DNA from 2 places in the Streptosporangium vulgare genome. Region 2 is predicted to be linked to the other one. Evidence: riboswitches for the same ligand, from Rfam matches in the RefSeq annotation. Region 2 holds a riboswitch; the other holds the start of a gene.

The links. A riboswitch is a leader RNA that binds a small molecule or an ion and turns the genes downstream of it on or off. The one in region 2 is predicted to bind cobalamin.
Region 1: linked by a shared signal. The riboswitch ahead of ACFFRH_RS17305 (CbtB domain-containing protein) and the one ahead of ACFFRH_RS24340 (ribonucleoside-diphosphate reductase subunit alpha) in region 2 are both predicted to bind cobalamin.

Annotation. Positions count from the first base shown of each region.
Region 1 is NZ_JBHMBS010000007.1:215,191-220,429, forward strand. It holds gene ACFFRH_RS17295 (acyltransferase family protein) at 1-926, shown strand, start outside; gene dop (depupylase/deamidase Dop) at 1,014-2,531, shown strand; adenosylcobalamin (AdoCbl) riboswitch at 2,686-2,819, shown strand; gene ACFFRH_RS17305 (CbtB domain-containing protein) at 2,837-3,031, shown strand; gene ACFFRH_RS17310 (CbtA family protein) at 3,039-3,782, shown strand; gene ACFFRH_RS17315 (histidine phosphatase family protein) at 3,779-4,342, shown strand; gene ACFFRH_RS17320 (magnesium chelatase subunit D family protein) at 4,339-5,239, shown strand, end outside.
Region 2 is NZ_JBHMBS010000012.1:351-5,589, reverse strand. It holds gene glmS (glutamine--fructose-6-phosphate transaminase (isomerizing)) at 1-273, shown strand, start outside; gene ACFFRH_RS24345 (tripartite tricarboxylate transporter substrate-binding protein) at 462-1,481, shown strand; cobalamin riboswitch at 1,486-1,686, shown strand; gene ACFFRH_RS24340 (ribonucleoside-diphosphate reductase subunit alpha) at 1,803-4,226, shown strand; gene ACFFRH_RS24335 (ribonucleotide-diphosphate reductase subunit beta) at 4,283-5,239, shown strand, end outside.

The DNA.
Region 1 (5,239 bases), on a different contig from region 2:
TGAGCATCTGGGGGCGGGGCCTGGGGGCGTTCGCCCTCTCCCGGCTGGTGCGGCTCTTTCCCGCCTACTGGGTCAGCGTGGCCGTCACCGCGGCCGTCTACGGGCTCACCGCCGCCACGGCCCTGGACCCCAAGCTCAGCCTCGGCGAGTACGGGATCAACCTCACGATGCTCCAGCGGGCCTTCGGCGTCTACGACGCCAACGGCGTCTACTGGTCGCTCTGGGTGGAGCTCCGCTTCTACGTGCTGATCTCGATCCTGGTGATCGTGGGGGTGACGCTCAACCGCTGTCTGGTCTTCATGGGCGTCTGGCTGCTGGCGGCCGGGTTCTTCACCGGGAGCGAGGAGGCCTGGGTCGACCTGGTGGTCATGCCCAAGTACGCGGCGTACTTCGTCGGCGGCATGGCGTTCTTCCTGATGACGAGGTTCGGCCCCCGGCTCGTCCTGTGGTGCCTCGCCGGGATCAGCGGTGGGCTGGCGGTCAGCGCGGCGCTCGACCGGGTGGCCGGGCGGATCGAGAACGTCGGCTACGCCGCGATGCCCGTGCCCGAGTGGGCCGTGGTCGCCACCGTGATCGGTTTCTACGTGCTCATGGCGATGGTGGCGCTCGGCTGGCTGGGGTGGCTGCGCTGGCGCGGCCTGGTCGTCCTGGGGGCGCTGACCTACCCGCTCTACCTGTTCCACACCCCGGCCGCCGTGCTGATCGTCCCCGCCCTGCGGGACACGCTGCCGCCCCCGCTGACCGCGCTGGTCACCGTGCTGGCCGCGATGGCGTTCTCCTATCTGGTGTACCGGCTCGCCGAGCGCCCGCTTCAGGAGTTCGTCAAGTCCAGGAGGCGGAGAAGCGCCGCATCCCCGTCCCCGTCACAGCTCCCCGCGCTCTCCTCGATCCCCCTCGCAACGGGCGAAAAGGCTTCGGTGCCATAACTGTCCGACCACCGGGCATAGTGAAGGGTCTAGGGTCGGGAATAGATACCACGGAGAGAATCAGTCCCGGACGAACAGAGGGTGCGCATGACGGTACGGCGGGTGATGGGCATCGAGACCGAATACGGCATCTCCGTGCCCGGACAGCCGGGGGCCAACGCGATGGTGACCTCCTCTCAGGTCGTGAACGCCTATCTGGCGGCCTCGGCCGCGAGGGCGCGGCGCGCGCGATGGGACTTCGAGGAGGAGAACCCGCTGCGGGACGCACGGGGGTTCGACCTCGCGCGGGAGGTGGCCGACCAGAGCCAGCTGACCGACGAGGACCTCGGCCTGGCAAACGTGATCCTCACCAACGGGGCCCGGCTGTACGTCGACCACGCCCACCCCGAATACTCCACGCCCGAGTGCACCAACCCCCGGGCGGCGGTGATCTGGGACAAGGCGGGCGAGCGGGTGATGCACGACGCGGCGGTCCGCGCCTCGGCGATGCCGGCCAACGCCCCGATCCAGCTCTACAAGAACAACACCGACAACAAGGGCGCCTCCTACGGCTGTCATGAGAACTACCTCATGCGCCGGGCCACCTCGTTCGCCGACATCGTCAGGCACCTGACGCCGTTCTTCGTCTCCCGGCAGGTCGTCACCGGCGCGGGCAAGGTCGGCATCGGCCAGGACTCCCGGGGCGAGGGTTTCCAGATCAGCCAGCGGGCCGACTTCTTCGAGGTCGAGGTGGGCCTGGAGACGACGCTCAAGCGGCCGATCATCAACACCCGGGACGAGCCCCACGCCGACCCGGAGAAGTACCGCCGCCTGCACGTCATCATCGGCGACGCCAACATGTCGGAGATCTCGACCTACCTGAAGCTGGGATCGACCGCGCTCGTCCTGGCCATGATCGAGGACAACTACTTCACCCGCGACCTCGCCGTGGACAACCCCGTCCAGGCCCTGCGCGCGGTCTCGCACGACCCCACGCTCAAGTACGAGATCTCCATGCGCGACGGCCGCAAGCTGACGGCGGTGCAGCTGCAGATGGAGTATCTGGAGCTCGCCCGCAAGTATGCCGAGGAACGCAGCGCCAACGGCATGGACGAGCCCACCAAGGACATCCTGGAGCGCTGGGAGTCGGTCCTCACCCGCCTGGCGGAGGACCCGATGCAGCTGTCCGGGGAGCTCGACTGGGTGGCCAAGCTGGAGCTCCTGGAGGGCTACCGCACCCGTGACGGCCTGCCCTGGTCGCACCCGCGCCTGCAGCTCGTCGACCTCCAGTACTCCGACATCCGACCGGACCGGGGGCTCTACAACCGGCTGGTCGCCCGGGGCCGCATGCAGCGCCTGGTCACCGAGGAAGAGGTCCAGCGGGCCATCGAGGTGCCGCCCAACGACACCCGGGCCTACTTCCGCGGCCGCTGCCTGAGCCAGTACAGCGAGTCGGTGGCCGCGGCCTCCTGGGACTCGGTCATCTTCGACATCCCCGGCCGCGAGTCGCTGCAGCGCGTCCCCACCCTTGAGCCGCTGCGCGGCACCAAGGCCCACGTGGGTGAGCTGTTCGACCGCTGCCGTACCGCCGCGGAGCTGGTGACGGCGCTGACCGGCGAGCAGTGACCTCCTGACAGCGACCTCCTGGCAGTGACCTCCTGAGAAGGGGGAGGTGGCCCGGCCGGGCCACCTCCCCCTTTCGGCGTGCCTGAACCCCCTGCCAGCCGGATCCCGGCAAACCGGACACCCGGATTGACGGGGGACGGAGAACCGGGGTACGTTCCGGGTGTTTTGTGGCGGTGCGAGGGAAATCCGGTGAGATTCCGGTGCGGTCGCGCCACTGTAACCGGCTCCACGGAGCCGGAAGCCAGGTCACACTCGGCCGCCACCGACCTACGAAAAGGGACGCGTAAATCCCGGAGGAGGTAGCCGTGAGCCAGATCTCGGCACCGCACGCCCAGCCCATCCCATGGCACTCGCTCACCCGCTGGCTGCTCGCCGTACCGGTGCTGCTGCTCCTCGCCTACCTGGTCACCTTCGACCAGGGAGCGATCTCCCAGGCGGGAAACTACCTGCACGAACTCATGCACGACGGGCGTCACCTGCTCGGCGTGCCGTGCCACTGAGCCACAGGTGATCACCAAACTCATCGTCCGGGGCCTCGTCGTCGGACTGCTCGCAGGGCTGCTCGCGGCCGTCTTCGCCTACACCGTCGGCGAACCGCGCATCGACCAGGCCATCGCGCTGGAGGAGGCGGCCGCCGCGGCCGCCGCCCCGGCCGAATCGCACGACGACACCGGGACCGCCGCCCACTCCCACGACGAGGAGGAGGCACTGGTCAGCAGGGACGGGCAGCGCTTCGGGCTCTTCCTCGCCCTCGGCCTGTACGGCCTGGCGGTCGGGGGCCTGTTCGCCCTCGTCTACGCGGCCGTACGCGGCCGGGCGGGACCCCGCTCGGAACCGGTGCTCGCGGTCACGCTCGCCGCCGCCGCGTTCACCTCCGTCGTTTTCATCCCTTTCGTGAAGTATCCCGCCAACCCGCCGGCCGTCGGTGATCCGGAGACCATCAACCAGCGCACCGTGCTCTACCTGGTCGCGGTGGTCATCGGGATCCTCGCCGTCGCCGCCGCGGTCGCCGCCTACCGCTACGCCTCGCGGAGCGAACCGTGGGTGCGCTGGCTGTCGGCGGGCGTCACCCTCCTCGTGCCCGTCGTCGCGGCCTGGATCCTCCTGCCGGAGATCTCGGAGGTGCCCCGGGGCTTCCCCGCCGATCTCCTGTGGGACTTCCGGGTCGCCTCCATAGGGACCCAGGTGGTCTTCTGGGCCGGTGTCGGCGCGCTGTTCGCCTTCGCCGCCCGCAGGCGCGGCCCGGTGTGACGACCCCCTCGGGGGTCACCCGCCTGCTCCTGGTCTGCCACGCCTCCACCTCGGCGACGGTACGGGCCGCGTTCCCGGGTGACGAACCACTCGACGAACGCGGCCTGCGCCGGGCCGAGGGGATGGCGCGGGACCTCGGCCCGGGGCCCGCGGCCTGCCCCTCCGAGCTGCGCTGCGTCCAGACGGCGGCGGCGCTCGGCCTGCGGGCCGAGCACGACCCGCTGCTGGCCGACTGCGACTACGGCCGCTGGAGCGGGATGACGCTCGGCGAGGTCGAGGCCGCCGAACCCGAGGCGCTCGCCTCCTGGCTCGGCGACCCCGGCGCGGCGCCGCACGGCGGGGAGCCGGTCACCGCGCTCCTCGCCCGGGTGTCCGGCTGGCTCGCCGTCCGGGCCCCCGGCAGGGCCGTCGCGGTCACCCACCCGGCGGTGATCCGCGCCGCGGTCGTCCACGCCCTCGGAGCCCCCGCCCAGGCCTTCTGGCGCGTCGACGTCGCGCCGCTGGCCCGCGTGACGCTCACCGGGCGCGGCGGCCGCTGGCGGCTCAGCTACCTCCCATGACGGTTCGGGCGCCCGGCGACCCTTTGACCCGACAAGACGGACAGGAGATCCCGAAGGTGCGTGACGCCCGCTATCCCTTCACCGCGATCGTGGGGCTGGAGGACCTGAAACTCGCGCTGATCCTCAACGCGGTCTCCCCCCGCGTCGGGGGAGTGCTGGTCAGGGGGGAGAAGGGCACCGCCAAGTCCACGATCGTGCGGGCGCTGGCCGCGCTTCTGCCACCCGTCGAGGTGGTGACCGGCTGCCGCTTCTCCTGCGACCCGGCCGCCCCCGACCCCGGCTGCCCGGACGGGCCGCACGAGGGCCGTACGGAACCCGGGGACCTGCCCGCCACCGTCCGGCCCGACGGAGCTCAGCCTGGTGAAACCCATCCCGACGGAGCTCAGCCTGGTGGAGCTCAGCCCGATGGGGCTCAGCTTGGCGTGGCTCGGTCCGCCGCCGTGCGGGACGGCGCCGCGCGGCCCGCCCGTCTGGTCGAGCTGCCCGTCGGCGCCTCCGAGGACCGCCTCGTCGGCTCCCTCGACATCGAGCGCGCCCTCACCGAGGGCGTGAAATCCTTCGAACCCGGCCTCCTGGCGAGCGCCCACCGGGGCGTCCTGTACGTGGACGAGGTCAACCTCCTCCACGACCACCTGGTGGACCTGCTGCTCGACGCCGCCGCCCTCGGCACCTGCTACGTCGAGCGCGAGGGGGTCTCGGTACGGCACGCCGCCCGGTTCCTGCTGGTCGGGACGATGAACCCCGAGGAGGGGGAGCTGCGCCCGCAGCTGCTCGACCGCTTCGGGCTGACCGTGGAGGTCCGGGCCTCGCGGGAACCGTCCCAGCGGGTGGACGTGGTACGGCGCCGCCTGGCCTTCGAGGCCGACCCCGACGCCTTCGCCGCCGCCTGGTCGGACG
Region 2 (5,239 bases):
GTGGCGATCGTCCCCGACGACGAGCTGCTGGACAAGAACCTCACCACGCTGGGCGAGATCCGCGCCCGGGGCGGCCGGGTGCTCATGGTGGGCCACCGCACGGCCGATCCCAAGCTGGCCGACGACTGCGTCGTGGTGCCCAAGAACGAGACCGAGCTGGACCCGATCCTGCTGTCGATCCCGCTCCAGCTCTTCGCCTACCACGCCGCCGTGGCGCTGGGCCGGGACGTCGACAAGCCCAGGAACCTGGCCAAGAGCGTCACGGTGGAGTGAGTCGCGCTTTCCTCCCTGCGCTCTGCCCCCATGAGGCGGCCGTCTCCGATATCCGGATTTTTGTTGGTTTTTCCGGTGGTTCGTGATCGCGTACGGACCACCGGAAATTCCGGCATACCCCACTTCATCACGGAAAGTGATGGGTAGGTAACATCTGGAATAGGGGGTTCTTGGGGGAAGGGGCGCTTATGCGCCGTAGGGGGTTTTTCGCGCTGGCGGCGGGGGCCGCGCTCGTCGCGGGGTGCGGCGCGGACGGCGGCGCCGGCCCTGAGGTGAAGCGCCTGTTCCTCCTCGAACCGACCGCCGACGGCCACGGCTGGGACGGGATCGCGGGCAGGCTCGCGACCGTCCTGGTCCAGTCGGGGCTGGTGCGCACCGCGATGGCCGTCGAGCGCGGGGGCGCCCTGGGCCTCGCCCCGCGCGACGCGTTCGGCGCCTTCCACGGCCCCTTCGCGCGCGAGGGCAGGCTGCTCGTCACCTCGATGCCGATGGTGGCCGCCGCGGAGATCGCCAACACCTCGGCCGTGGTGAACGCCGCCACCCCCATCGCCCGCCTGGTCGGCGACTGGGCGGTCCTGGTCGTCCCCTCCGGCTCCCGCCTGCGCACCTTCGAGGACTTCGTCGCGCGGCTGCGGCACGACCCGGCGGGGCTGACGGTCGGCGGCCGGTCGGAGGGCGGCTCCGACCACGTGCTCTACGGCATGATCGGCAAGTGCCTCGGGGTGGACACCCGGCTGCTGGAGTACGCCGGGTACCTCGCCCCCGAGGACGCCATGGAGGCGCTCCACGTCGGCCGGGTGGCGGCCCTGCTGGGGTCGGCGCGCGCCCTGCGGCCCGAGATCGCCGCGGGCCGCCTGCGGCCCCTGGTGGTCTCCTCCGGCGGCCGGATCGACGGGATCGACGCCCCGACTCTCATGGAGGTCGACGTCCGGCTGGAATACAGCGACTGGTGCGGACTGCTGGGCCCCAAGGGCATGAGCCCGCAGGACCGGGACGCCGCGATCGCCCTGTGTGACGATGTCGACGCCGCGCCGCGCTGGCGTGCCCTGTGCGCGTCCCAGGGGTGGAGCCGGGTCTACCTCGGCGGTGACGAGTTCCGTCAGTGGCTTTCCACCGAGACGGCCCGCACTCGCGGGGTGCTTCACGAGCTCGGGTTGCTGAAGTCATCCGACACAACTTGTTGGGGTAGTTGCGTCAGACGCCCCTAGATGTAGGATCCTGCTCGTTGCTGGTTCGCCCCGAGAGGGGCGAGGCAAGAGGGAACCCGGTGAGATTCCGGGACTGCCCCGCAGCGGTGAACGGGAACGAAAGCCGTCATTGAGCACTGGGTGAGCCATGCCTGGGAAGCGACGGCCGGTAGGCGTGTGCGGTGTGCCCGTGAGTCCGAAGACCTGCCGGTGACGTGATTGTCCAGGGCCTCGTGGGAGGGTCCGCGGAACGAGGCGATCCGGCGTGCCCGGGATCGCTCGCGGACGCGTGCCCATCCGGCGGAGCCGTACGGGGAAGTCCGATCGAGCGAGGGGCACTACGTGACACAGGCATTGGCGGAGACCGCGGCGGGGACCGCGGTGAGCGACGGCGACGCGGAGAACGTCGCGGGTGCCGCGAGCGCGGTGGCGACCGCGACGGGCGACGGTGACGCCGGGAACGCGGCGGGGATCGCGACGAGCGGCGGCGGCGGGAGCGCCGGAAGCGCGGCGGGGACGGCGACGGGCGACGGTGGCGGCGGGGGCGCCGGAGACGCCGCGAGCGCGTCGGACGGCCGCAGGCTGGCCATCGACGAGGCCGCCGCACGGGTGATCACCGATCCGGCGAACTCCAGGGTCGCCGCCGCGATGCTGGCCGAGCTGATCGCCGACGAGGCCGCCGGGCACGGCGTCCGCGACTTCTCCGAGTCCATCGCCGCGACCCACGAGGCGGGGCTGATCCAGGACGGGCTCGCGGAGTTCGTGGCCGCCCACGCCGGGACGCTGGACGCGCTGGTCGATCCGGAGGCCGACGCCAGGTTCGAGTACTTCGGGCTGCGTACGGTCTACGACCGCTACCTGCTGCGCCACCCGAGGACCCGCAAGGTCCTGGAGCGCCCGCAGCACTTCTTCCTGCGGGTGGCCTGCGGCCTGTCCGAGACCGTCGAGGAGGCCGCCGAGCTGTACGCGCTCATGGCCACCCTGTCCTACCTGCCCAGCTCGCCCACGCTGTTCAACTCCGGCTCCCGCAGGCCCCAGCTCTCCTCGTGCTTCCTGCTCGACTCGCCCCGTGACGAGCTGGAGTCCATCTACGACCGCTACGGGCAGGTCGCGCGGCTGTCGAAGTACGCGGGGGGCATCGGGATCGCCTGGACCAGGGTCCGCTCGCGGGGCTCGCTGATCCGCGGCACCAACGGCCACTCCAACGGCATCGTGCCGTGGCTGCGCACGCTCGACTCCAGCGTCGCCGCGGTCAACCAGGGCGGCCGGCGCAAGGGCGCGGCCTGCGTCTACCTGGAGCCCTGGCACGCCGACGTCGAGGAGTTCCTGGAACTGCGCGACAACACCGGCGAGGAGGCCCGCCGCACGCACAACCTGAACCTGGCCAACTGGATCCCCGACGAGTTCATGCGCCGGGTCGAGGCCGACGGGGTCTGGTCGCTGTTCGACCCCAAGGAGGTCCCGCACCTCACCGACCTGTACGGCGCCGCGTTCGACGACGCCTACCGGGCCGCCGAGGCCGAGGGCAGGTTCACCCGGCAGATCCCCGCCCGCACCCTGTACGGGCGGATGATGCGCACGCTCGCCCAGACCGGCAACGGCTGGATGACCTTCAAGGACGCGGCCAACCGGACGTCCAACCAGACGGCCAGGCCCCAGAACGTCATCCACCTGTCGAACCTCTGCACCGAGATCCTGGAGGTCACCGGCGACGCGGAGACCGCCGTCTGCAACCTCGGCTCGATCAACCTCGCCGCCCACCTGTCCGCGGACGCCGGGAGCATCGGGAGCACCGGGAGCACCGGGGACGCGATGGACTGGGACCGGCTGCGCGCGACCGTCCGCACCGCCGTGCGGTTCCTCGACCGCACCATCGACCTGGGCTTCTACCCGACCCCCGAGGCCGAGGCGGCCAACCGGAGGTGGCGCCCGATCGGGCTCGGCGTGATGGGCCTGGCCGACGTGCTGTTCACGCTGCGGCTGCCGTTCGACTCGCCGCGCGCCCTGGAGCTGTCCACCAGGATCTCCGAGGAGATCGCGCTCGCCGCCTACCGGACCTCCTCCGACCTGGCCGTGGAGCGGGGCCGCCACCCCTCGTACGAGGAGACCAGGGCCGCCGCCGGGGTGCTGCACCCCGACCACTACGGGGCGGCGGGGTCCGCGGAGTGGACCGGGCTCAGGGAGCGGATCGCCGGGACCGGCCTGCGCAACTCGCTGATGGTCGCGATCGCGCCGACGGCCACGATCGCCTCCATCGCGGGCTGCTACGAGTGCATCGAGCCGCAGGTCTCCAACGTCTTCAAGCGCGAGACCCTCTCGGGGGAGTTCCTCCAGGTCAACCGCTATCTCGTCCGCGACCTGCAGGCCCGTGGCCTGTGGACCCCGCTGATCCGCGACGCGATCAAGCGCGCCGACGGCTCCGTCCAGGACATCCCGGAGATCCCCGCCGACCTGAAGGCGCTCTACCGGACCGCCTGGGAGCTGCCGCAGAAGGCGCTGATCGACCTGGCCGCCGCGCGCACCCCGTACATCGACCAGTCGCAGTCGCTGAACCTCTTCATGGCCACGCCGACCATCGGCAAGCTCTCCTCGATGTACGCCTACGCGTGGAAGTCGGGCCTCAAGACCACCTACTACCTGCGCTCGCGCCCGGCCACCCGGATCGCGCAGGCCACCGTGGCGGCACCGGTCGCGCAGGCGGCGCTCGACCCCGAGGCGATCGCCTGCTCCCTGGAGAACCCCGAGTACTGCGACGCCTGCCAGTAGCCGTCCCGGTTCCTCGAAAAGGGTCTCCCGAAAGCTTTGAGAAAGGCAGTCTCCCGATGTTGCTCGACCCCGGCATGGACCTCACCCTGCGGCCGATGCGCTACCCCGAGTTCTACGAGCGCTACCGGGCCGCGATCCGCAACACCTGGACCGTCGAGGAGGTGGACCTCACCTCCGACCTCGCCGACCTGGCGAGGATGACGCCCGAGGAGCGCCACCTGATCAACCGCCTCGTGGCGTTCTTCGCCACCGGCGACTCGATCGTGGCCAACAACCTCGTCCTCAACCTCTACCAGCACCTCAACGCCCCCGAGGCGCGCCTGTATCTCAGCAGGCAGCTGTTCGAGGAGGCGGTGCACGTCCAGTTCTACCTGACCCTGCTGGACACCTACCTGCCCGATCCCGACGAGCGGGTCAAGGCCTTCGCCGCGGTCGAGCACATCCCCTCGATCCGGGACAAGGCGGAGTTCTGCTTCCGCTGGATCGACTCGCTCGGCGGGCTGACCCGGCTGGAGACGCGGGAGGACCGGCGGGCGTTCCTGCTCAACCTGATCTGCTTCGCGGCGTGCATCGAGGGGCTGTTCTTCTACGGGGCCTTCGCCTACGTCTACTGGTTCCGCTCCAGGGGCCTGCTCGGCGGCCTGGCCACCGGGACGAACTGGGTGTTCCGCGACGAGTCCATGCACATGGAGTTCGCCTTCGGCGTCGTGGAGACCGTACGGGCCGAGGAGCCGGACCTGTTCGACGACAAGCTCGCCGAGCAGGTCACCCAGATGATCGAGGAGGCGGTGGCGGCCGAGCTGGCCTTCGCGGCCGACCTGTGCGGCGACGGCCTGCTCGGGATGAGTGTGGACCAGATGCGCCGGTATCTGGAGTACGTGGCCGACCAGCGCCTGGTCCGGCTGCGGATGCCCGCCCGGTACGGCACGGCCAACCCGTTCGCGTTCATGGAGTTGCAGGACGTCCAAGAGCTGGCCAACTTCTTCGAACGCCGGGTTTCGGCCTACCAGATA